3 regions of the Paenibacillus shenyangensis genome follow, and region 2 is predicted to be linked to each of the others. Evidence: predicted binding sites of a transcription regulator. Region 2 holds the regulator's gene; each other region holds the start of a gene.
What was found. Region 2 encodes LexA, which represses DNA repair genes until DNA is damaged. Its sites were predicted from a motif close to CGAACATATGTTCG; they were not measured.

Region 1 (8,535 bases), on a different contig from region 2:
CTCCTCCAGCGTTGTCTGCAGTGCCGTATGAACATGAAAGTCCCAGGATTTGCCGACCAGTGTTGCGGCCTGGGCGCCAGATTCAACCATACGCTGCAAATTGGCATCATCATGTGCTGAACTGCCTTTGCGGCGTGTGCTGCCAAAAGCGGTGATCTTGGCATTCAGTCCCAGTGTCTGTACACGCTTGAAAAATTCAATATCCTTACCATTGCTGCCCGGAATACCACCTTCGATGTAGTGTACACCGAGTTCATCAAGTTTTTTGGCGATTTTCAGCTTGTCGTCGGCAGAGAGGCTGATGCCTTCGCCCTGGGTGCCGTCGCGAAGCGTCGTATCGAAAATCGATATAGATGTGGACATGATATGGAATCCCCCTTGTATTGGACCAAGATTCAAAAACATTTTATTGCGGGTGTCAGAGATGCCTTATTTTTTAGTATAATTCGTTATTATAGCATTGGATATATGTCAGGTATACGATAATTTTGCTGAATATACAGCTTATACACGGCGATCCAAAAGAATGGAGGCACAAATATGAAAGTAGCAATCGAGAAAGTAGAACAAAGTGGCAAGGAATATACAATACAGTATCAGCTGGAAAAGCCGCTGCCGTTTGATCTGCATGATATTGTCATGCTGCAGGCCGGTGATTATGTCGTAGGCAGTGTGCGTCAGCTGGATGCAGAACAGATTACGCTTTATATTAGTGAGGAAGAATTAACATGGGGAGATCAGACGATTATTCAACTGGCTTTTTCACCCACTGTTTCTATTCGCGGCAGCAAAGAGATCATTGCCGAGCTGGGGCATTTTCCTGATTTTGAAGAAGGAATTATTACCGGATACGAGATCGGCAAGGATCGGGTCGAGCTAACAGTTCAACTGGCAGAACCTCTATCAGACCATGAAGTGAAGCTTACTTTCATGGAGGCGTTTGATATCGAATTCTCTCCGCCGGATGCGCGTCTTAATGTGATCTCGGAAGTCGATTTCCGCTATGATGGCACCGATATGGTAGTGGATATTGAAGCGGCGCAGGGATTATCCGGCAGCTTTTTCTGCGGCGGTATCCAGGCGGAACTGGTACAGAAGGATAACTAGACGAGCTGGGAACAAGCCGTTGCTGCAACCCCAAAAGTTGCTGAGAGCAGCGGCTGTTGCTTGTCTATGAATAGAGCTGATCTAGGAATTGTGGATTTGGCTTTATGGCAACGTAGAGATGTAATAGACTAATGTATCAGGATATAATTCTTTTAAATGAAAGTGAAGATCAAAGATATACCCGAAGTGAGGAGGTCGGCATGATGTCCAGACCAAAAAGAGAATTATCCCAGCAGGTACAAGTATGCATCAACAAATTATACAAGCAGCAAAACAGCAAATGGATCCGGCTGATCCGGCGTTCCGGAGAGATTGCGGCTATCCCTTACTTGACGCCTTTTCTGGAATCACCAGAGCTGGAATTACAAACGGCTGCCGAAAATACAATCAGTGATCTGCTGAAGCATTGTCCTCCATCCGATCTGGTATGGTTAAGTGAGAAGATGCGTGAATATCTTCCATACGGGTTCACAGAGAATGCCAGTCAGTGGGTTCATCTGACTGCAGAAAATATAAAAAAGTGGCCGGCCACCGTACATCCGGTCAAGATTATTATGGCCAGTTTCCATTGGAATGGTTATGTGCGCGAAGAAGCTCTAAAACGGATTATCCAGTTTCATGATGGATCGGAAATTCCTTTTTTGTTGATCCGGATGAATGATTGGGTATCTCCGATCCGATTTCATACGTACAAAGCATTAAAGCAGCGTATACATACGCATAATGCAGGCGCCTTTATCCGCAATATTACACTGGTTAAGCGTCTGGAAAGCTGCGGTAGAGACCGTTATGAGGCTTTGACCGAATCGATATACGACCTGCTGCGTCAATCGGAATGCCTGTCGGAACTGGAGCAGGGAACGATATCGACAGACCGGGATATCCGGCGTTTTTGTCTGCAGATGGCATTGGAATCAAGAGCAGCCGTGCCGGTAGAAGTGCTGGAAAAAGCGCTGTACGACCGGGATGCTTCCATACGACTGTGGGCAGCAAGAAAGACAGGTAATGTATTATCCGGCTCAGATTTGCAAAAAATCCTTTTGCTGATGGTACAGGATTCGTTTCCTTCCGTAAGGCGTGAAGCACTGGAACTGATGGCACATCATTTTCCTGAACAGGCTATTCCTTTTTTGAGAGAAGGGCTGCTGGATCGCAATGCCGTGATCCGGGAAATTGCACGCAGACATTTAGCGCTAAGCGAATCCATATCGTATGCGGAGTTCTATATGGATAAGATCTGGTCCGATAATGAAAAACATCTTGCAGCAGCATTATATGGTCTGGGAGAGACAGGACAGCGAGCAGATGCTGAAATTATCGCGGAATATATGCATTATCCGGCAATACATGTCAGGAAGGCAGTTGTCCACAGTCTGGCACGTCTGGATGCAGATACATACCAGGAACTGCTGTGGCAGTCATTGCTGGACAGTCAGCCAGGAATATCCAGAGAAGCAGTACAAGCTTTTCAAAGACATGCTTATTTGCTGGAAAAAGATGAATTGGTACATGGTATTGTAAACAGCGACTGTGTGCACGTACAGCGTAACATGCTGCGTCTGCTGCCGGCTTTTGGAGGATGGCAGCATCTGGAGAGTCTGCTGGATATTATGGCTGGAACCCGAACAAGCTGGATTCAGCAGGCAAGCATTCATCAGTTAAATAACTGGACGCATGTCTCAGGCCGTTCCTATCGCAGCCGATTAACGTCGGAACAGGAGCAGGTAATGCTGAACAAGCTGGAATCCTGCGCAATCATTCTGGAATCCAAACAGGTTCATATGCTGCGCTGGCTGATTACTTCATGACAGGATAAGGGAGAATAACAGGATGGAAGACTATTTCAATAAATACCGACTGGAGCCCCAGCAGGGAGAAATATTACGCACGATCGAGATTAACCATGCAGAAATTATGGCACTCAACAAAATGATCATGTTTCTCAAATTTGAATGTACCGATCCGGAAGCGGGGTTATATGCAGGCAGCGCTTCATTGAATAGTCTGCTTGGCAAGGTGCTGGAAATACACCCTTTCCGCGAGAGTCAACAGGAATTCCTGATGACACCGAATCCGCGTATCGCCGGTATAGTCATGGATCAACTGGAACGTGCAGACCTGCTGGAACGAACTTCATCCGCTCGGCGCAGTAACGAGTTGAAACGGATTATTATGGAAGCCATGATATACCCATATGCTTACGACGAACAATTGATGCAACGGGAATACTACGAGCCACTCCTGCCCGACAGTGGAGTGCAAACAGGCGAGCAGTGGATCGAGCAGATCGTCGGTATCATGTACAAGGAGCCATATGTACAGCAGATTCATAGCAAATGGGGCCGTCTGCCGCTTGCGATACGTAATCTACTGCTATTGATCGATTATGATACCGAGCTGCAAATGAATGGCTTGCTTACAGCATTGGATAACTTTGATATGCGTCGTCAGTCTGAGCAGTTGATTACTGCGCTTCAGGATGCCGGGTTACGACAGGAGGCCGTTTTGATTGAAGAGCTCAATCTACAGCGCACCCTTGAGCAAGACAGGGATGCAGCAGGCAACCTGACGGAAGTATTTGCTGCAAAACTGCAAACCGCCGAGCGGATGATACAGTTGGACGAGCACTCGCAGCTGTATGAGTGTATGTATGAATATGCGGAGCAAGCTATGCAAAGCTGGAGACAAGAATAACTGCCAAAGTTGATTGTCAGATAGCTATTCTTTTTTTATAATAAAATAGAACGTTTGTACGCATGTGATCCGCAGGATGCCGGTCAGCAGAAGGAGGGAAGCGATGAACGGAAATAAAGCCTACTATCCGGCGCGCGGTAGAGTGATTCTGCATGTGGATATGAATGCCTTTTACTGTTCGGTGCATGCCGCCGAAGAGCCGGACAAGTATAAAGGAAAGCCGACAGCGGTAGCCGGCAGTGTCGAGCAGCGTAAGGGTATCGTCGTTACCGCTTCCTATGAAGCCCGCGGACGTGGAGTGAAGACGGGTATGCTGGTCGGTCAGGCGCTGCAAAAATGTCCGAATATCATCGTGATTCGACCGGACTTTCACCTGTACCGCAAATATTCATCTGCATTTATGAATATTGCTTACAGCTATACACCGCTACTGCAGGCAACTTCTATTGATGAATGTTATCTGGATATTACAGGCTCCAGCCAGTTCGGTACCCCGCTAGAGATTGCAGCGGATATGCAGCGGCGTATCCAGGATGAACTGGGACTTCCCTGCTCGGTGGGGATTGCACCGAACAAACTACTGGCCAAGATGGCTTCGGATATGAAAAAGCCCAACGGAATCTCTATTCTCCGTATTCGGGATGTGCCTCGTCTGTTATGGGATCAGCCATGTGGACAATTATTCGGCATCGGCAGCAAGACAGCGGCCAAATTGCGGGAGATGGGTATTCGTACAATTGGACAACTGGCTGCTGCCGATGAAGCAAGACTCAAGGCGAGGTTCGGCATTCAGGGGAGCTGGCTCAAACAGGCTGCCAATGGAACCGATCATTCTCTTGTCGAGCCTGATCACGAACCAAACAAGTCGATTGGTCATACGACGACCTTGCCGGCGGATATTCAGGATCAGGAAGATATACGCCGGGTGATGCTGAATCTGAGCGACCAGGTGTGCCGGAGGATGAGGCGTCAGAAGCTGATGTCACGAACGGTGCAGATTACAATCCGCACACCGGATATGAAGACCATTACCCGTTCCAAGGCGTTGTCTGTACCCACAGAGACTACCGAAGAAGTGTATCATGAAGCCTGTGCACTATATGACAGGCATTGGGCGGGCAAAGGGCCGGTTCGTCTGCTCGGGGTTACCTTACAAAATCTGCTGCCGCGTGATGAAGCTGCTGTGCAGCTGGATCTGTTCGATTATGAGCGTCAGCCGCAAAAAGAACAGCTGAATGAGGTCATCGACCAGCTGCGTAACAAATTTGGTGAGAGCGCCCTGCTGACCGCCGGGATGCTCGGTAATGATCCTTCCGTGTTGATTCGCAATCACAAGATCAGAGGAACTTCGCTGCAGCGGGATGGACAGCGTTTTACGCAGGAAGAGGAACCTATGTAAAAGCGATCGTTTGGCTGGGCGGCTTAAAGGGTAAAATTTAACATGACGCACTTCTGATTTTAGAACAATTAGATGTTCATAATTGGAAAACAGCTGGTAATACATTTGAAATTCTCGAAGGTTTATATTATATTTTGTTTATATGTACAGACCGGGGTCCGATATAAAGACTACTGGAAAGCATGGATAGGAGGAATACAGATGAGTAAATATACTTGGGTTGATAAGGATACATGCATTGCTTGCGGTGCTTGTGGAGCTACAGCACCTGACATTTATGATTACGATGATGAAGGTCTGGCTGAAGTTATCTTCGATGGCGACAACAATCGCGGCGTAATGGCTATCCCTGACGATATGTTCGAAGATATGCAGGATGCATGCGATGGCTGCCCTACCGATTCGATTCATATCGAAGATGCTCCATTTAACAAAGAAGCCTAATTTCTCTAGGGAAAATGGCTTTGCTCAAACGCTCTGTTCACCGCGTTGGTGGACAGGGCGTTTTTTGTGCAAATCATGCGATCTAAATTGATTCGCCAGCCCTATGCCAAATAAGCAGAATTGTCCGATATAGAAGATAATAGGCATACTCTGTGCAGAGAATAATACATAATCTGATATTCCAAAGAAGGGAGAGTCGGAAGCCATTCCGGGGATGGATCAATGAAAAACTTACTGTATTTGAAGCGCTATGTCAAAATGCATCCGAATAACCGGATGGGCTGGTACCTGCTGGGCAAAGAATACGAGGCGGATGGACAGGTCGGCAAAGCCAACTACTGTTATAACCGGGCTGGTGATATTTACGAAGCTTTTGAACATAGCAAAGTACCAGCGGATGTACTCAAGGATTACGAAGCCAAAGTTATGGAAATGGCTCATAAACGTGAACAAAAAATACGACGCTGGCGCTATAGTCTGCTGGGAGTCGCTCTGCTGTTCCTGATTATGATGCGCTCGGTAGCTGCTCCAAATGACCAGACTCTGCTTGCGGCAAAGGATCAACCCAATAAATCGGATGTAACTGCCAATAGTGTGGGTACGGATAAATCGCAGCAGGAAAAGCCTCTTTTTCATTCGCCTCTTGCCTTTACAGCCATGGAACTGTCGTATGGAAGTGACGAGACAGGAGATGCGGTTGCCCGTTATATGAAGCAGCAGGCGCAGCGAAGTGCACCTGATACAGCGGTAGTGCTGGGTATGCAAAAGGTAGATAAATGGCTGCTCTGGAAGCCCGAACTGCCGGTAATGTACACTTTGGCAGAAGGCGATAATGCTGGACAGACCCTTGTTCAATCCTATGATGCCAAAAACTGCCAGTGCAAGCCTGGACAGCTGCGACACTACCAAAAAGAAGCCAAAGCATGGATGCAGCAACAGGAGCAGCTGGCTGCGATGCAAACTGCTATTTCCCATTATCAAACAGCCAAGGGAGCATTACCTGCTCAGCCCCATCAATTGGAGGCGGATTTCCCGGGCAACTGGTTGTCCGGCAGCACAGAGACGATGAACCAGACTTTTACAGCTTTGAAAGCACTGCACAGCAGCGGCCAACTGCCTGCTGAAGCAGCTGCAGGTAAAGATAGCGAAGCCGCGCAAATTATGGCTTCTACGCTGGGTGGACATCCTTATTTCAAGCAACCGCTTGAGATTATCGTAGACAAGAAAAAGCATCGTCTTGCTGTAGCCAGTGGATCGGTACTGCTGCGCAACTATGAAGTAGGACTTGGCGGGGCAAGAACACCGGAAGGTACATTTAACATTTCCATTAAAGTCATGAATCCAAATGGCAAATCAGATGGGGATTTTGGCAGTCGTGGCATGCAGCTATCCGATAGTCACTATGCGATTCACGGTACGAATGAACCGGATAGTATCGGGATGGATGAATCACTTGGCTGTGTAAGGATGGATCAGGCGGATGTAGAGGAGTTATTCGATATGATACCGCTTGGAACCAAAGTGACTATTGCCAATGATGTACTGCCCGGTAAGGTCTGGGTCCCGGAGAAGCGTTTTGAGACCAATAAAAGTCAGAATCAGACAGATCCGAATACGATCTATCACTGGCTGGATTAAATAAACCGCTATCAAACGTGTACAACGAATGAACATAAACAGCAATCGGGAAGCGGTCTTCTTAAAACGAGAAGATCGCTTTTCTTTTGACCCGGAACAGGATAAACTGTTATAGAGATCAAATCTGCAGGCTGGCCGGACAAGGCCTTGCAGGATACGCATCGAGGCGGTTTGCCAATGCCAGGAACGGAGTGAATGCAACTTGTTATATCGTAACATTTTCAAACCCGTATTGTTTCGGATGGACCCGGAAAAAGCGCATCATCTTGTAATCGGCGGACTGGGCGCAGGCGTGCGTATTCCCGGTACGCTGGCAGCCATGAATTCGATGTATGGCATTACCAGTACACCCGATATGACGACAGAGCTGTTCGGGATTACATTCCCCGGACCTGTCGGTCTGGCAGCTGGTCTGGACAAAAATGCCCAGGCAGTACCCGGGTTATCGGCATCGGGTTTTGGATTTATGGAAGTAGGCACGGTTACACCCCAGCCCCAGCCGGGTAATGAACAGCCACGCCTGTTTCGTCTGCCATCTGATCGGGCGCTGGTTAACCGGATGGGATTCAACAACGAAGGTGCAGACGCAATGGCAGCAAGATTGCAGGAACTGAATGCCCGTCCGATTCCGATTGCTGTGAATATCGGCAAAAATAAAGTGACGCCGAATGAGCAGGCAGCATCGGATTATGAATCCTGTATTCGTACCCTGTATCCGTATGCTGATTTCTTTGTGGTTAATATCAGTTCACCGAATACGCCGGATCTGCGCAACCTCCAGCATGGTAATGAGCTGAAGGAACTGCTTGCTGCCGTCATGGCAGAAATGAAGCATCAGGAGCAGCAGCATGGTTCAGCCAAGCCTGTGTTGGTGAAGATTGCACCAGATGTGAGCAGTGCCGAACTGGAATACATGGTAGATACTATTCAGTCCAGTGGAGCAGCAGGTCTGATTGCGACGAACACGACCCTGTCGAGAGAAGGATTAACCCATCCGGATGCGGGACAGGCAGGCGGCCTCAGCGGACGGCCATTGACGGAGCGTTCCACCGAGATTATTGCCAGCGTTTATCGCCAGACTGGCGGCAAACTACCGATTATTGGCTGTGGAGGTATTTTCTCCAGTCAGGATGCCTATGACAAGATCAAGGCAGGATCGAGCTTGGTAGAGATTTATACTTCGTTTATCTATGAAGGTCCTCAGGTGACCCGTGAGCTGCATAACGGTATCCGTGAGCTTATGAAGCGTGACG
Region 2 (8,535 bases):
AATATACTAGTTAATCATACGGGATGACCAGTACATCGCCGCTCTGAATTTGGGAAGAGGCCAGTTGGTTATGGTTACGGATTTCATCCACGTAATCACGAATATCCGTTTCATCCGATTTATATCGGGAAGCAATTGCCCATAGGCTGTCGCCACTTTTGACAATAACATGCTGTTCATTGTCAGGCACCTCATCAGCAATCACCAGATGCTGAAAACCCCCATATAAAACAATAGAAGCAAACAGTACACAAATCAGTAGACGTCCACTGGATTTCCATTTTGATTTCTGTACAGTCATTTCGATCAGATTAAGTGTTTTTTGACGAAGGGATTTTTTAGCGCTTTTGGGCTGTGAAGCCGATTTACGTTGTTGACGGGTATCTTCGATTGGCTCCGAAGCATAGGTCCAGGCATCAACGGTAAGCCCTTTTTCTATTCGTGCAGATGGAATGGATGAAGATGCGATTCGCGCTGTTTTGCGAGTCTCTGATGCAGCAGGTGTATGTTGAGTATCGTTTTTGATGGAAGCGGCGGACTGATCCTGCTGCTCCGGCTGATTGTGTATACTTTTGTATGTACTGTATTTTAACATGAATACCACACCCCAAACGTTTGTTCTTGTTTCTACGTCAATAATATAACACGAACATATGTTTTGATCAACATCTTTTTACGAACTTTCGTTCGCTTTTTTTAAAAGGAAGTGTATGCTGGATACAGCAGTAGATACCGGTACTATTGAATGGCTGGATTAACTGCTTTGCTTCACTTGGGAAATAGTTGCTGGCTTTTAGAACTTATGTTTGTACGAACGGAAGTTCTATGTTATACTTTTTCCAAACGTTACTAGTATTGGGGTTGATACGGCATGTCCAAGATTTCAAGTCGCCAACAGGCAATTCTGGAATTCATCCGGAATGAAGTTAAACTCAAAGGTTACCCGCCGTCCGTCCGTGAGATTGGTGAAGCTGTAGGTTTGGCTTCCAGCTCTACTGTACATGGTCATCTGGATCGTCTGGAGAAAAAAGGATTGATCCGCCGCGACCCTACTAAACCTCGTGCTATCGAGTTGCTGGGTCAGGAAGAAACCGAAAATAATCTGTTGTTCGCGCAGACTGTGTCTCGTGTACCGATTATCGGCAAAGTTACCGCCGGCGTACCGATCACTGCTACTGAACATATCGAGGATTATTTCCCTCTTCCGCAACAATTTACAGGTGACAATCAGATCTTTATGCTTTCCGTTGTCGGAGACAGTATGATTGACGCCGGTATTCATAATGGTGACTTTGTTATTGTTCGTCAACAGCAGACTGCTGATAACGGCGATATCGTAGTTGCCATGACAGAGGAAGACGAAGCCACTGTCAAAACGTTCTACAAAGAAAAAGATCATATTCGTCTGCAGCCGGAGAACCCGATGTACGAGCCTCTTCGTCTGACTCGTGTAACGATCCTCGGTAAAGTAGTAGGTCTGTTCCGCAACCTGCACTAAGCGTTGGGATAGGCAAATTATGCGACTTTGTGCGGTATGATTAATCTTGTTGCAAGTTCATCTTTCTGATGAACTTGCCTATAACACAAAAAAGACTCCTCTCAGGAGTCTTTTTTTGTTGCCATTTATTCTGTTACATCTTGTGCAGTCTGTTCAATTCCAAAATGAACCCTTCCAATAACAAATTAATATTTTTAATCTCAGCAGTATGCTGTAATTCCAGCTTTAATTTTCTTGCTTCAAATACTTCTTTGGCCTTCGTAGTATGGAAAGAATAGGAATGGTACATATCATAGGTCTCGCCTTCGTTAGCTCCATCAATATCAATGCGTTGGTAGATTTCTTCCAATCGTCTGCAAATCTCCAATTCTACTCTTACATCAATAATTTCTCCGCCAGCTACATCGCTTCCACGAAGCGGATTCTCGATCGTGTACAGCTTGCGCAGTTGTTCCTCCAGATTGCTGATATGCATCTCACAAATAGTAACCAGACGCTTCCTGACTTCCTTGTCCATTGAAATGCCTCCTTTGTTTGTCCGACTGATGCTGCAGTAAGTGGTCAGTCATTTATTACCCGCACTGACCGCAGAGTTATCTATATCGTTCAAAATAGGGCCGGTCATCTCAAATCGTAATGTTTTATTTCATCTCAGAAATATGTTTATGCAATTATTTGAATACAAATGGATCAGCATCAAAATATAATACTAGATGCACTTATACTAACCTCTCTTGATTTAGATAGAGAGCAGTGTGAATAATAGTGATTATTGAATTACTCACTGTCCCTCTAAGGAAAAATATTATGATCTATTCTCAGCTTATCCGCAATGGCCGCGATAAAAGAGCTATTGGTTGGCTTTGTTTTACTTACATTAATTTCGTAATTGAAAAGATGACTCATATGGCTCATATCTCCCCGGTTCCAGGTCACTTCAATGGCATGGCGGATTGCTCGTTCTACCCGGGCTGGATTGGAGTTGAATTTCTCTGCTATTTGAGGGTACAACACTTTGGTTACTGATCCGAGTATATCAATATTGTGATATACTTCTGCAATAGCTTCCCTGACATACTGGTAACCTTTAATATGCGGAGGTACACCGATTTCATTCAATATTCTGGTAATAGATGCCTCCAAACGCTGTTCTTTGCTGACATTAGTCACTGCCGGTGTAGTTGTAGGACGAGACACCGATACAGCTGATGGTGGCCGCATTGCTCTCTCACTTGCCGGTACATCTGCCAGCTGTCTAATCCGGCTCCCTAATACCTGAAGATCAAAAGGTTTAAGCATAAAATAAGAGGCTCCCAGCTCCAATGCCCTCTGAGTTATCTGCTCCTGTCCAAATGCGGTAAGCATAATCACTTTGGGCTTGGGGATGATATGCATATCCGGAAGCCTCTCCAATACACCTAATCCATCCAGATGTGGCATAATGATATCCAGTAACACAACATCCGGTGGTTCCGTTAGATCTTCAATCAATTGCAAGGTCTGCTCCCCGTTGTAAGTCATTCCTGCAAGAAGCATATCCTCCTGATTCGAAATATAGTCTGACAGCATTTGCGTAAATTCCCTGTTATCATCTGCAACCAGTACATTGATCATATCTAATACCCTCCTTTTGTATAGTAAAGAATATATAGGAATTGATATATGTAATAAATTGGTATTTAAGGTATTAACACCATTATATAATTTTACCCTCTATAATTTTTAATTTAAAGAAATTTCAAGAATTACTTTATTATAATTTCCTCTTTTTCTTATATATATTTTCCCTGCAATATTGTTTGGTTCTTTTTTATAATTGGCTATATTAAAAAACGATGCTTTTATAGGCATCGTCTTTATGGAGCTTATTGATTTGTAAACTGACAGATGACCTCATTTCCCTATACGGAAATGAACTATTGTCTGAATACACTTTATTTTATAAAAAAAGCCCTGGCTGCCGGAAAATCGGCAGTACCAGAGCTTTCAAAAATTAATACAGTGTCATGTATTGGTCGCGTTCCCATTGGTGAACTTGTGTCCGATACATATCCCATTCGATCTCTTTCAGCTCATAGAAGTGAGCCGTTGCATGCTCTCCAAGTGCAGTAACAACTACATCATCACGCAGCAATTCATGCAGAGCTTCTTTCAGATCGCCTGGCAGACTTGGAATTCCCTCATCGATACGCTCATCTTCGGTCATTATGTAGATGTTACGATCGATTGGTTTTGGTAGATTCAGTTGACGGTCAATACCATCCAGACCGGCTCTTAGCATAACAGCCAGCGCCAGATACGGATTGGCTGTAGGATCCGGGTTACGAACCTCGATACGTGTACTCAGACCACGGGAAGCCGGGATACGAACCATTGGGCTGCGGTTACTTGCAGACCATGCTACATATACAGGTGCTTCATAACCAGGCACCAGACGTTTGTAAGAGTTTACTGTCGGGTTGGTTACTGCTGCCATAGAACGTGCATGACGCAGGATACCTGCCATATAATGACGTGCTACCTGGCTCAGACCCAATTCATCGGATTCGTCATAGAATGCATTACTACCGTCCTGGAACAAGGATTGGTGACAGTGCATACCCGATCCGTTCATACCGAACAATGGTTTTGGCATAAATGTCGCATGCAGACCATGCTGGCGAGCGATTGTGCGAACAACCAGTTTAAATGTCTGAATCTGGTCAGCTGCCTGCAGTGCGTTCGCATATTTGAAGTCGATTTCGTGCTGTCCCGGAGCTACTTCATGGTGGGAAGCTTCGATTTCAAAGCCCATTTCTTCCAGCGTAATAACGATCTCGCGACGACAGTTCTCGCCCAAATCGGTTGGCGCCAGATCGAAGTAACCGCCCTGATCGTTCAACTCTTCGGTTGGATTACCATTGGCATCTGTACGGAACAGGAAGAATTCCGGCTCTGGCCCAACCATCATTTCGGTAAAGCCCATCGCTTCCGCTTCTCTCAGGTTACGCTTCAGAACACCACGCGGATCACCAGCGAACGGTGTACCGTCTGGCATATAGACGTCACAAATCAAACGTGCTACCCGGTTCTCTGTTACCCACGGGAAAATAACCCATGTGTCCAGATCCGGATACAGATACATATCGGATTCCTCGATACGTACATATCCTTCAATAGAGGAACCATCAAACATCATTTTGTTATCCAGTGCTTTGGTCAACTGGCTCAAAGGAATTTCGACGTTCTTGATCGTACCCAGCAAGTCAGTAAATTGCAGGCGGATAAATCGTACGTTTTCTTCCTTGGCAATACGCAAAATATCGTCTTTTGTATAACTCACGTTACCCTCTCCTCTGTGCTCTTTTTATTTTTTATTGAAGAACCGGGATAATTCCCCTTGGATCAGTGATACCTGTCCAGGACGTTTGCCTGTGACAAGCTGCTGTTTAAGCATACGATGAAGTTGCGAATCTGACAATTCCCTGCGGCGCTCTTCCGTATCTGCCGTGATCACTGTAGCCTCCTCCGATTCCTTGGATACCGGATTCATCACTTGCTTGATCCCTGCAATATTTACCCCTTTTTCGATCAAAGCCTTAATTTCCAGCAGACGTTCTACATCATTAAAAGAAAACAAACGCTGATTCCCTGATGTACGTGCTGGTACAATCAGATTATGCTGTTCATAATAACGGATCTGCCGTGCTGACAGATCTGTCAGCTTCATTACGATCCCGATAGGGAACAGCGCCATATTTCTCCGAATTTCATCACCCATATATTCATCAACCTTCCAATTCACTTTTAAGTTATCTGTATCCTATTGTACATATCCTGATATCAAGCGTCAATAACATGTTAAGTTTACTCACAATAATTTTATGTTCAGTTAACATGAAATTAATAAACCTCGAAATTTGTGTTATTTATAGCGTTATTCTTATATGGTCTATGGATATTTCGTGACACATTTTCTCTACTCAACAGTTCATACTTTGTAATTTACTGATGATATTGTTCAAAACGAAGATATAACGATTTTTGTCTATCCATTTGATCAGATCATTCATTTATCTTAATTTTATCCAAATCTGGCGAGATCAATATATTCCGTTTAAGAAGAAAGCTCGTAGAGAAAAGATTCAACAAAAATTATAATAATTTACGTTCCAGCATCGTCTGTAAAGCCATTAGTACCCCCAGCTTCACATGAGAAAAAGTTAAGCCGCCCTGCATATAACCAATATAGGGTTCACGAATTGGTGCATCTGCAGACAACTCCAAACTTCCTCCCTGGATAAATGTACCTGCAGCCATAATAACAGGATGCTCATAGCCCGGCATATCCCATGGCTCCGGCACCACATGACTATCTACCGCTGCTGCTCGCTGAATCCCTTGTACAAACGCGATCAGCTGCTGCTCATCCTTAAACGATACTGCCTGAATCAAATCGGTACGCGGTTCGTTCCAGCCGGGCTTGCTGTTAAATCCGGCTACTTCGAACATCGCTGCAGCGTAGATACTGCCTTTCAGTGCCTGCCCCACAATAGTAGGTGCCATATATAATCCTTGATAAATACCGCGTGTAGTCCCCAGCATGGCCCCTACTTCACTGCCAATACCTGGAGCCGTCAGCCGATAGGAAGCCAGTTCTACATATTGACGCTTGCCGCAAATATAACCACCGGTCTCGGCAATACCACCACCGGGGTTTTTAATCAGCGAGCCTGCCATTAGATCGACGCCTACTTCTGTCGGTTCGCGTGTCTCTGTGAATTCACCATAACAGTTATCAACGAAAATAATCAGATCTTCGCGGTATTCACGAATTCGGCGTACCATCTCCGCAATATGATCAATAGTAAAGGAAGAGCGCCAATCATATCCACGCGAGCGCTGGATCCCGATTACTCGTGTCTTCTCGTTAATTAGGGAAGACACCTGCTCCCAATCCACCTGTCCATCCTCGGTTAAGGAAGCTTCCTGATAAGTAATCCCAAAGTCAGCCAATGAACCTTTACCATCGCCGGGTTTGCCGATTACTTTGTGCAGTGTATCATAAGGTCGTCCTGTAATATAAAGCAGCTCATCACCGGGACGAAGTACACCGAATAGAGCTGTAGCAATCGTATGTGTGCCCGAAGCAAAATGCGGACGTACCAAAGCAGCTTCACTGCCAAACACTTCAGCGTATACTTCGTCTAGCACTTCTCTTCCACGGTCATTATAAGCGTACCCTGTCGAACCGGCGAAGTGATAATCACTCACGCGATGTTTTTGAAAAGCTTCAATTACTTTCCACTGGTTGGTATCTACAATCTGGTCCATTCCTTTGACAGCTTCACCTATCATCTGTTCAGCTTGTTCGGACCAGTTCATTATCTGTGTATCGAAAACTGCCATTTCTGTCTCTCCCCATAATGATAGCCCGCCCTTATACATATAAGGCGGGCTATCAGTGTATTCATCTTCCATCATTCTACCACAAAGTTATACGATTAGCTAAATTCACACTATATTCTTCCCATTAACACAACGTCTCATGAGAAGTACGCTACAAAATGTAAACTTTCACGCTTCATATTTTACATGGAAAGGTAGAGTGAGGGAAAGTCGCTATTTAAAATGTCGTAATTCTGTCACTTCACTTCATATTCTTGCAGTCGATAACCAAATTTATCATAATCCGTCTGGTTGATCTCCACCGTAAACAGAGCATCATTATCTTCATAATCCTGATGAATGACACTGCTGAACGTATACAGCTGCGAAATCAGGTCCCCCCGCTCTGCTGGAATACGATAAATGCGTGTTCCTCCTGCCAGCTGATCCTGAATAATCGTTTTGACAGCTTCCAGATCCGATTCATTATAGGCACTAATACGCAGATGAGTCTGATCGGCAGGCAGCATCTCCAGCTGTTGGGGAGTACATAGATCAATTTTGTTATACAAAATAACCTGTGGTTTGTTACCGGAACCCAGCTCCTGTAGAATCTCGTCGACCACCTGCATCTGCTCGTCTCTTCGCTCCGCAGAAGCATCGACCACGTGAAGGATCAGATCAGCTTCATTTACTTCTTCCAAAGTGGCCCGAAAAGCAGCAATCAGATCATGCGGCAGATTCTGGATAAATCCAACCGTATCGGTCAGCACAATCTCTTTGCCTCCTGGAAGTTCCAGATTGCGTGAAGTAGGGTCCAATGTCGCAAACAGCTGATCCTGGATATATACATCTGCATCCGTCAGCTGCTTGAGCAGTGTAGACTTCCCAGCATTCGTGTAACCAACCAGCGCAACCTGTACGATTCCCGTTTTTTTACGACGTTCGCGATACAATGTACGGTGACGCATAATTTCTTCGAGTTGACGCTTTAGCTCTGTTACACGAGTACGAATATGACGACGATCAATCTCCAGCTTGCTCTCACCGGGACCACGTGTACCAATACCACCACCCAGACGGGAGAGATTTTTGCCCTGTCCTGATAGACGAGGCAGCAGATAATTATATTGTGCCAACTCTACCTGCAGGATACCTTCACGTGTTTTTGCACGTTGGGCAAAAATATCCAGGATCAGCTGAGTGCGATCAATAATCTTGGCATCCAGCTGCTCTTCCAGATTACGTACCTGCGCACCGGATAATTCCTGATCAAAAATGACGGTATTTGCTTCCAAAGCGTCTACCAGAATGCGTAGTTCTTCTACTTTACCTTTACCAATAAACCAGCGAAAATCGGGTTTTTCCTTATTTTGGGTCAACTGCTCCAATACTTCTACGCCTGCGGTTTCTGCCAGACTGACCAGTTCTTCCATCGAACCTTCCGCATTTACACCATTTCTTTTATCCTGTTGGGTATATAGACTGACCAGTATGGCTCTCGCCTGCTGCTCAGTCTGTGTATCGTGAGTTTCATTTTTCATATTATCCTGCTCCTTGTGATATATAATGGCTCGGGCCTTGCAGCACAGGAATGCTTTCCCTTTGTTCTGCTTTTAGCACCCGCTTCATTGGGCAATGATGTACTTGATGTATATTTACCATTGTTG
Region 3 (8,535 bases), on a different contig from region 2:
CCGGCTTTTTTCGGCGGGGGTGTATTTAATATTTTCCTGCTGCGTCAGTTCTATATGACATTGCCACGAGAACTGGATGAAGCGGTATTTGTTGATGGAGGTAATCACTTTACCATTTTTACCCGGATTATTCTGCCATTATCCCGTTCGGCGGTACTGGTGATCGGTTTGTTTACTTTCCTCAATACATGGAATGACTTTATGGGACCGCTCGTGTATCTGAATGATGAGAGCAAGTTCACACTGGCTATTGGCCTCCAGCAGTTCCAGGGCATGTACACTGCTCAGTGGGGCGTACTGATGGCTGCTTCCCTGATTATCGTTCTGCCTGCCATTCTGCTGTTCGTGATCTTCCAGCGCTATCTGATTGAAGGGATCGCTCTCACAGGAATTAAGGGATAGGATACAGGCATTAGGGATGTCAGGATCAAAATACGGGGATAGCAAGTCCGGCTGCAAGCTGTCTTATCCCTGATTCCACCCAATTTAACCAATAGATAAAGGAGTTTACACATGGAGAAACCAAAAGAACTGCTGCAAATTGTTAGTCCCAAGGAAGTTCATATTCAGGATGAATTCTGGTCGAGCTATAACAAGCTCGTACGCGAAGTTGTTATTCCCTATCAGTATGATGCACTGCATGATCGTATTGCCGATGCCGAGCCCAGTCACGCGATCAAGAACTTTGAGATTGCTGCCGGCCGGGCAGAAGGGGAGTTCCATGGATTCGTATTCCAGGATACCGATGTAGCCAAATGGATTGAGGCTGTCGGCTATTCCCTGATGACCCATCCGGATCCGGAACTTGAACGCATTACCGATGAAGTTATCCAGCTGGTATCCGAAGCACAGGGCGAAGATGGTTATCTAAATACGTACTTTACTATCAAAGAGCCGGACAAACGCTGGACCAATCTGGCAGACTGTCATGAGCTGTATACCGCAGGTCATATGATTGAAGCCGGTGTAGCCTATTATCAGGCAACAGGTAAGCGCCAGCTGCTCGATGTGGTATGCCGTCTGGCTGATTACATAGATACGGTATTCGGCCCTGAAGAAGGCAAGCTGCACGGTTATGACGGTCATCAGGAGATTGAGCTGGCGCTGGTGAAGCTGTATCGGTTAACCGGAGAAGAGAAGTACCTGCGTCTAAGCCAGTTTTTCATTGATGAACGTGGCAAGCAGCCGAACTTCCTGGAGCAGGAGTGGGAGAATCGGGACCGGATCAATTTCTTTGTCGGCAAAACAGACCGGATTGATCTGGCCTACAGTCAGGCTCATGTACCGGTTCGTGAACAAAAAGTCGCTGTCGGTCATGCCGTGCGTGCAGTCTATATGTATACGGCGATGGCCGATCTGGCTGGACAGACAGGAGACGAGAGTCTCTATGAAGCCTGCAAAACGCTTTGGAATAATATCGTGCACAAGCAAATGTATATTACCGGCGGTATTGGATCAACTCATCATGGCGAAGCTTTTACCATTGATTATGATCTGCCGAATGATACCGTCTATTCGGAGACTTGTGCTGCGGTAGGAATGGTCTTCTTCGCCCACCGGATGCTGCAGATTCAGCCAAAAGGGGAGTATGCGGATGTGCTGGAACGCGCATTGTATAATACTGTCACCGGCGGTATGTCCCAGGATGGCAAGCATTACTTCTACGTTAATCCGCTGGAAGTATGGCCAGCTGCCTGCCATCATAACCCGGATAAGCATCATGTGAAGCCGGTACGCCAGAAATGGTTTGGCTGCTCATGCTGTCCTCCGAATGTGGCACGCCTGATCACTTCACTTGGTCAGTACATTTACAGCAGCGATGAGGATACAATCTATACCCATCTGTACGTTGGTGCATCGGCGGAACTGCCGGTTGGCGGTCGACCTGTTCGGATTCAGCAGGAGACAGGCTATCCATGGAACGGGGCATCCCGTTTTACCTTTACTATGGAACAACCGCAGTCGTTCACACTCGCTCTGCGTCTACCGGGCTGGTGCAAGCAGTCAGCACTGACGATCAATGGAGAGACAGTACAGTATGCTTCCCTGCTGCGTGATGGTTATGTCTATATCCAGCGTGAATGGTCTGCCGACGATGTAGTAGAGTGGAATATGGAAATGGATGTACAAATCATCCGCGCCAACCCGAAACTGCGCGCTACCTCAGGTAAAGTAGCGCTGCAGCGCGGTCCGCTCGTCTACTGTCTGGAGCAGGCAGATAACGGTGAATTGATCGCAGCTCTGCAGATCGAGACCGATCAACCGATGACTTCGCGATTTGACGAAAGACTGCTCGGCGGCTGTACCATCATCGAAGGTAGTGCTATTCGCGAACAGGAACAAAATTGGGGCGAATCCCTCTATCAGGATCACGCTCCCGAGCAAACCCGCCAATCTTTCACCGCTATTCCTTACTTCATGTGGGGCAATCGTGGCGAAGGTGATATGACTGTCTGGGTGCGTAAAGCATAATATTTCCATATTATAAAGCTTGATTACCAAGCAATATAAACGTTATTTCCTAAGGATCTATCTCACCCCCTGCCTCCCAAGCAGGGGGGTTTTGTTTGGAAAGACGAAAATGGTGAGATCTTTTATAAATGAAAACGCTTGCAATTGGAATAAAATGGGTTTATATTGGAATCAGGTATGGTCTCCATACTGCTGATTCAATAGCTAACTGCCGGATAAGGAAGCCCATATCAAAGGAGGAGTTCACCATGGCGATCTCGCATGTTCTTGTCCCTTATGATGGTTCCATGCATTCCCAGAAAGCATTGGAACGTGGAGCAGCGCTTGCCCAGAGCCTGCAAGCCGAACTGGAAATTCTGTATGTGGATTCAGCGACTGTAGATGAGCTGCGTCAACCTCTCATTATGACCTCCAGTGAACTGGAGATTTATTTTGACCATAAAGAAGACGAGATCCGGCGTAATCTGCGTGAGATGATCTCCAAAATTCCTGATGCCCGGACTGTAATTCTGTATGGCAGTGCAGCCAAGGGAATTGTGGAATATGCACAGCAGTCACAACCTGATCTGATCGTCATGGGCAGCCGAGGTCTCAGTACCATGAGTGAGATGGTATTAGGCAGTGTGAGCCGTTATGTTACACAGCGAGCCCAGGCTCCGGTAATGATCGTCAAATAAACAGATCTCTGCTGCTAAAATGGATGGCCGGTCTGTACACTAATAATGTATTGGTAAAGCTCTGCTAAGCCAATAATCTACCAGTACCAAATAAGATAACTGGTAATTTAATGGAATACCTATATATGTACCGACCGTCTGTCTCGTGGACGGTCTTTTGCTGTATTTATAGGGAAGCATAAGATAAAGGAAGGCTTCCATACAGGATATAGAACAATACAGCAATGTAGATATATTCACAAAAGGAACGTTTGTTCTTATTTTTTTGTCAAAAGTATTGTGTATACGAACATATAAGGTTAAAATGGATATAGCATATTGATTAGGGAGGTATTTCGTTGGCTAAAGCGAAAGTGGCCAAGCGTCCAACACGCGATGAATTTGTTCTGGAAGAAATGGGTAACCAACTCACTGAAGCGTACCGTGAAAAGTCAGAGATCGTTCTAACCGTATGGGGTTGGGAAGACACAGTGCGCGGTCAGATTGTAAATATGGACTCACGTACAGGCAAGGTGCATGTACAGCAGGTCGAAGATTTATACAAGATTCCTTTTATGGATATTATGCAGGTGAATTATCCGAGGGATTAATAAGACGTATATAATATTTTTTATGCGTTTTTCAAAATAAGCTTTGACTTTGAAAAATAAGAAGTAATATACTAGCATAGTCGATTATCGGCTATGCTAGTATTTATTTTAGGAGGATAAATATGCCTTTTGATCAGGAACAGAGTCCTCTGGGACTGTTATTATCCCGAACTTATCTCTTATACCGAAAAAAAGCAGCCCAGCGCCTGCAACCTTACGATATTACTCCTGAACAATTTGGTATATTGCACCAATTGAGCAGACATGGCGGCGTATCTCAGAAAGAACTGGCTCGGGTTCATGAGCGGGATCAGACGAGTATCGGCAAGACCCTGGAACGTCTAGAGAACAAGCAGCTTGTACAGCGGCAGGTCGATCCCAATGATCGTCGTGCAGTTAATGTACATCTAACGACCAAAGGCATGGAACTACTGGAACAGGTTACTCCGGCTATGCGTGGAATCGAGATGGAGATTAATGAGATGCTGACAGATGAAGGCAGTGACCAATTTATTGAATCCATTAATAAAATATACAAAAATCTATCCGGCTGAATATATAAGCCGGTGATTTTTTGGATAAATACATGCACAACCATTTATCGGCTATGCATTTATTAATATTTAAATTAAGAAGCAGGAGAGGAAGTACAGAATGAACGCTTTAAACACATGCAAGGAATTTCTGAAAATTGTACAAACCAAGATTGGACTGGTATTCGCTATCTTCGTCCCATTGATATTTACACTGATCTGGATGACCGGATATAACGGTGCGACTGAACGAATTGATCAGCTCAAAGTAGGGATTGTTAATGAAGATCAGGCAGCTGGTCAGCCTATTGCAGATGCTATCGGCAAGCAGGCGCCTTACACAATTGTCCCTTACACATCGTTGTCTGAAGCGCAGCAGCAGATGGATAGCGGCGCGCTGATGATGGTCATTGCCATTCCCAAGAACTTCACGGAACAAGCTGCTGTAAAAGGCGACGCCAAGCTCGTGTATTACATTAATCAAGGAAATTCAGACATTGCCAAATCGATTATGGAGAGCTCGACAGCACAGATTTCTGCTTCTGTCGGCAAACAGGTTTTTGCCAATGTAGAGCAGCAGGCAGTTACTACCGAAGTAGTCAAAACGCATGATATTAGCAATTTTGCTATCTCTATGCTGCCGATGATCCTTGGATTTATCACCTATATTGGGGTAATGACAATGAATATCCAGTTAAACCTGTCTTCCATGATGCTCAAGCGCAGTCACAGCAAATGGGATATATTCTGGGGAAGACAGCTACTGCTGCTTGGGGTATCCATTATCGGATCGCTTATTGTTACCGGCGTAGCCATGGTGTTTGCAGATACTGCGGCTTCATTCTGGCAGATGTGGGGATTCCATATTCTTGTCTATATCGCTTGTATTGCCGTTACGCAAATGGGATTTGCTCTTTTTGGCAATGCGGCTCCGTTATTTAATGTGGCGCTAATTCCATTCCAGCTGATGACTGCAGGCAATATTATTCCATCTGCGATGTTGACCCCCTTTTACCGTCATATTGGCAGCTTCCTGCCTGCACCCAATGGTATTCAGGGATATCTGCGTCTGATTTACAGTGGTGCGCCAGTCACCACTTTTGTTATCCACCTGCTGCTGATTGCGATTATTACATGGGGGATTACCGTACTGCGTACAGCATTGATTCGTCCGGCATCCAGCCCGCTGAACCAGCCAGCAACCAGTCATTAATCCGGAGAGGAGAACCAGAACATGTACACTAATATTCTTGTCCCTTATGATGGCTCCATGCATGCTCAGCGTGCATTGGAACATGCGACTGCTTTTGCTGCAGCGCAGGAGTCCCATATTGAAATCATTTATGTCGATCCTACTGCGTCCGAGCTGCTGGAACAGCCTTTAATGATTCCGACACATGAGCTGGAAGCTTATTTTGAGGAAGAAGAAGAGCAGGTAAGGCAGCAACTGCGTACCCTGACTGCTTCGATGCCGGATGCCAGTATTCAGATTCTACAGGGTCATGCCGGTCAGGAAATTGTCAAATATGCGGCCGCACATCAGGTCGAACTCATCATTATTGGTCATCGCGGCTTGGGAACTTTCTCGGAGTTAATGCTGGGAAGCGTCAGTCACTATGTCAGTCAGCATGCCCAGTGTCCGGTACTGATTGTAAAGTAAGCAGCTTAATATCTATAACAACAGAGTAGGAAAAAGTATAAGCAAAGCAAGCTGTATAAGATCATATACAGAATGTACGCTTTATCTAAAAGGAATAGTATCTCTAATCCAAACCGGATGTGCCCTTGAAGGCATTTCCGGTTTTTTTGTATGCGGCTGATTATGTAATTGCTTCCGTATCGCCCTGCTCCCGGGTCGGATCTTTATTTACCCTCTGTCTCGACCTCCATCTTCCATCTTTATCTTGTCTTCTTACCTACGCCGCCGATTCAGGCTTCTTACCGGAGCTATTATATCCAGTATCCATATCCAGAATATTATATATAGCAGTTCGCGATTTTTATAACCTATTTACTTACATATTAGAGGAAGTTTACCAGAAAGGAACGAATCTTATAACGGTACCTTCGAATACGCTTACAATAAAAGGAGGAAATTATGAAAAAAGCCACTCATCCAAGCATCGCCCCAGCTGTATCCGTTCTCTCTGCATCATCTTCACAAGGAATACAGTCAGTTTCTGTTAACCCTGTGAATGTATTTCCTCCAAAAAAGAAATCCGTGAACGCATCCGGACTACTGCGCAAGATAAGTACACTGGCTCTTGCAGGTTGTATGTTCGCGAGTCTGCTGCCTACACTGTCTGCAGCAGATGCTGCCGTCACCAATTACAAATTTGATTTTGGCGGAGGTGCAGTAGAGGCAGGTTATACAGGCGTACGGGCTGAAGATGGATACAACGCCAGCAAAGGTTATGGATTTAATACACCTGCGAATATGCGAAATGTATCTGCAGCCGGTAAGGGAGCGGGAAGTGATGCTGTTCAATTTGTAGAGTTTGGTACCAAAAGCAGCAATACTTTTAATGTGGATTTGCCGAATGGATTGTACAAAGTCAAAGCCATGCTCGGTAATACCGGACGTTCCAGCATAGCAGCCGAAGGTGTATATCAGGTGATTAATATGACTGGTAACAATGTCACCGACGAATTCGAGATTCCGATTACGGATGGACAACTGAATCTGCTCGTTACCGAAGGCAAAGTAGGCGGTACATTTACCCTCAGTGCACTGGAGATTACCCAGATATCTACTAATCCGGTCACTCGTCCAACAATCTATGTTGGTGGAGATTCGACAGTATCCAATTATTATCCGCTCGCTACAAGCATTCAGGCGGGATGGGGGCAAATGCTGCAGCAGTATATCAATCCATCGGATTATATAGTACGTAATATGGCCTCCGGTGGACAGATTGCCAGAGGATTCCGTAACGATGGGCAGCTGGAAGCCATTCTTCGTTACATTAAGCCAGGGGATTACTTTATCCTCCAGCTGGGCATCAACGATACCAACCCGAAAAATAACGAAACCGAAGCGGAATTCAAAGAAATTATGCGCAATATGGTCCAGCTCGTCAAATCCAAAGGTGCTACGGTCATTCTGTCTACACCACAGGGGCGCGCTACCGATTTCAACAGTGCAGGTGTTCATAATGCGGAGGGACGCTGGTATCGCCAAGCGACTATAGCACTGGCTGCTGAAGAAGGCGTGCGGTTGATTGATCTGAATGTGATCAGTTCGGCTTATTTTACCTCAATCGGACCGGCAGCCACACTGGCACTCTATATGGATGGAGATACGCTGCATCCCAATCATGCTGGAGCGCTTGAGCTGGCTCGGCTGCTCACAGAAGAGATGAAGAAGCAGGGATTGTATCATTAAATAAGGGAAATAGAGAAGCAGATAAAAGTAAAGGATTGTCCAAATCACAGCCTGAGGATCTGCGCGATATGCGGATTCTCGGGCTTTTTGGCGTAGGATATCTGGATCAATAAAAGGCTGCAATCGAAGAATCTTATACATACTAAAAATAATATAGTATACTATAATAAGTACTAGGTGATCGACATAACATTCGTCTTTGCTAACAGCGAAGCGTTTATTATGTAGAGTGCAGCAGGCATTCCTTTTCATGGAAAGGTCTGTTACGATAGATTCACCGAACAGAGTAAGAAGATGGAGGAATCGTACAATGGCCATGCAGCTTATTGATCCAGCTATTATCCAGCAGCGAATCCATGATCTCCAAGATCAGGATTTGTACATTCATTTGGAGATGACAACAGGCGCTTATGCTTCCCATCTGGACAGCACCAAGCATCCTGCCGCAACTTTTATCAGCAATGCGCTGATCCGCTATACGACCGGTTCCATTTCGGAGAAAGCCCCTCATTTCCGTGTGGGTCTCAAAACCGAGCACGGCTGGGTTTATTCCGAGGGACTGACCCACTATGAAGAGAGTGATTCGGAGCGGCTGATCCTGGCGGGACATGATACCCAGGGCAAGCTGGTCGTCGCTCTGCAACTGAGCAAGGAACCTTTTTAATGAACGAGGAGATGAAACCAATGATGATGACTATTCCTGCCAATTCACGCGTTCTCGTCGTCCTGCCTCATCCGGATGATGAGTGCTATAGCCTGTCGGGTACGCTCGCCAAACATATCGCTGGCGGCGGTCAGGTCACTTATGCCTGCCTGACACTGGGCGAAATGGGACGCAATATGGGGACGCCTCCTTTTACCAATCGTGTAGATCTGCC

Region 1: H065_RS0114810 (DNA polymerase IV) is a predicted target of LexA. The motif match lies at 3,849-3,862, and genes of this name have one in related genera.
Region 3: H065_RS0106285 (YolD-like family protein) is a predicted target of LexA. The motif match lies at 3,394-3,407, and genes of this name have one in related genera.

The regions. Positions count from the first base shown of each region.
Region 1 covers NZ_AOIG01000017.1:128,022-136,556, forward strand. The annotation lists gene cimA (citramalate synthase) at 1-363, opposite strand, end outside; gene H065_RS0114795 (Imm50 family immunity protein) at 541-1,107, shown strand; gene H065_RS0114800 (HEAT repeat domain-containing protein) at 1,308-2,915, shown strand; gene H065_RS0114805 (hypothetical protein) at 2,938-3,801, shown strand; gene H065_RS0114810 (DNA polymerase IV) at 3,905-5,200, shown strand; gene H065_RS0114815 (ferredoxin) at 5,402-5,644, shown strand; gene H065_RS0114820 (L,D-transpeptidase) at 5,867-7,282, shown strand; gene H065_RS0114825 (quinone-dependent dihydroorotate dehydrogenase) at 7,485-8,535, shown strand, end outside.
Region 2 covers NZ_AOIG01000008.1:221,088-229,622, forward strand. The annotation lists gene H065_RS27610 (LysM peptidoglycan-binding domain-containing protein) at 11-595, opposite strand; gene lexA (transcriptional repressor LexA) at 872-1,498, shown strand; gene H065_RS0107695 (hypothetical protein) at 1,632-2,015, opposite strand; gene spo0A (sporulation transcription factor Spo0A) at 2,291-3,112, opposite strand; gene glnA (type I glutamate--ammonia ligase) at 3,492-4,820, opposite strand; gene H065_RS0107710 (MerR family transcriptional regulator) at 4,845-5,258, opposite strand; gene H065_RS0107715 (methionine gamma-lyase family protein) at 5,633-6,886, opposite strand; gene hflX (GTPase HflX) at 7,123-8,409, opposite strand.
Region 3 covers NZ_AOIG01000007.1:181,244-189,778, forward strand. The annotation lists gene H065_RS0106270 (carbohydrate ABC transporter permease) at 1-402, shown strand, start outside; gene H065_RS0106275 (glycoside hydrolase family 127 protein) at 514-2,472, shown strand; gene H065_RS0106280 (universal stress protein) at 2,721-3,149, shown strand; gene H065_RS0106285 (YolD-like family protein) at 3,488-3,739, shown strand; gene H065_RS0106290 (MarR family winged helix-turn-helix transcriptional regulator) at 3,862-4,293, shown strand; gene H065_RS0106295 (YhgE/Pip domain-containing protein) at 4,394-5,485, shown strand; gene H065_RS0106300 (universal stress protein) at 5,507-5,932, shown strand; gene H065_RS0106305 (rhamnogalacturonan acetylesterase) at 6,548-7,657, shown strand; gene H065_RS0106310 (YojF family protein) at 7,974-8,321, shown strand; gene bshB2 (bacillithiol biosynthesis deacetylase BshB2) at 8,342-8,535, shown strand, end outside.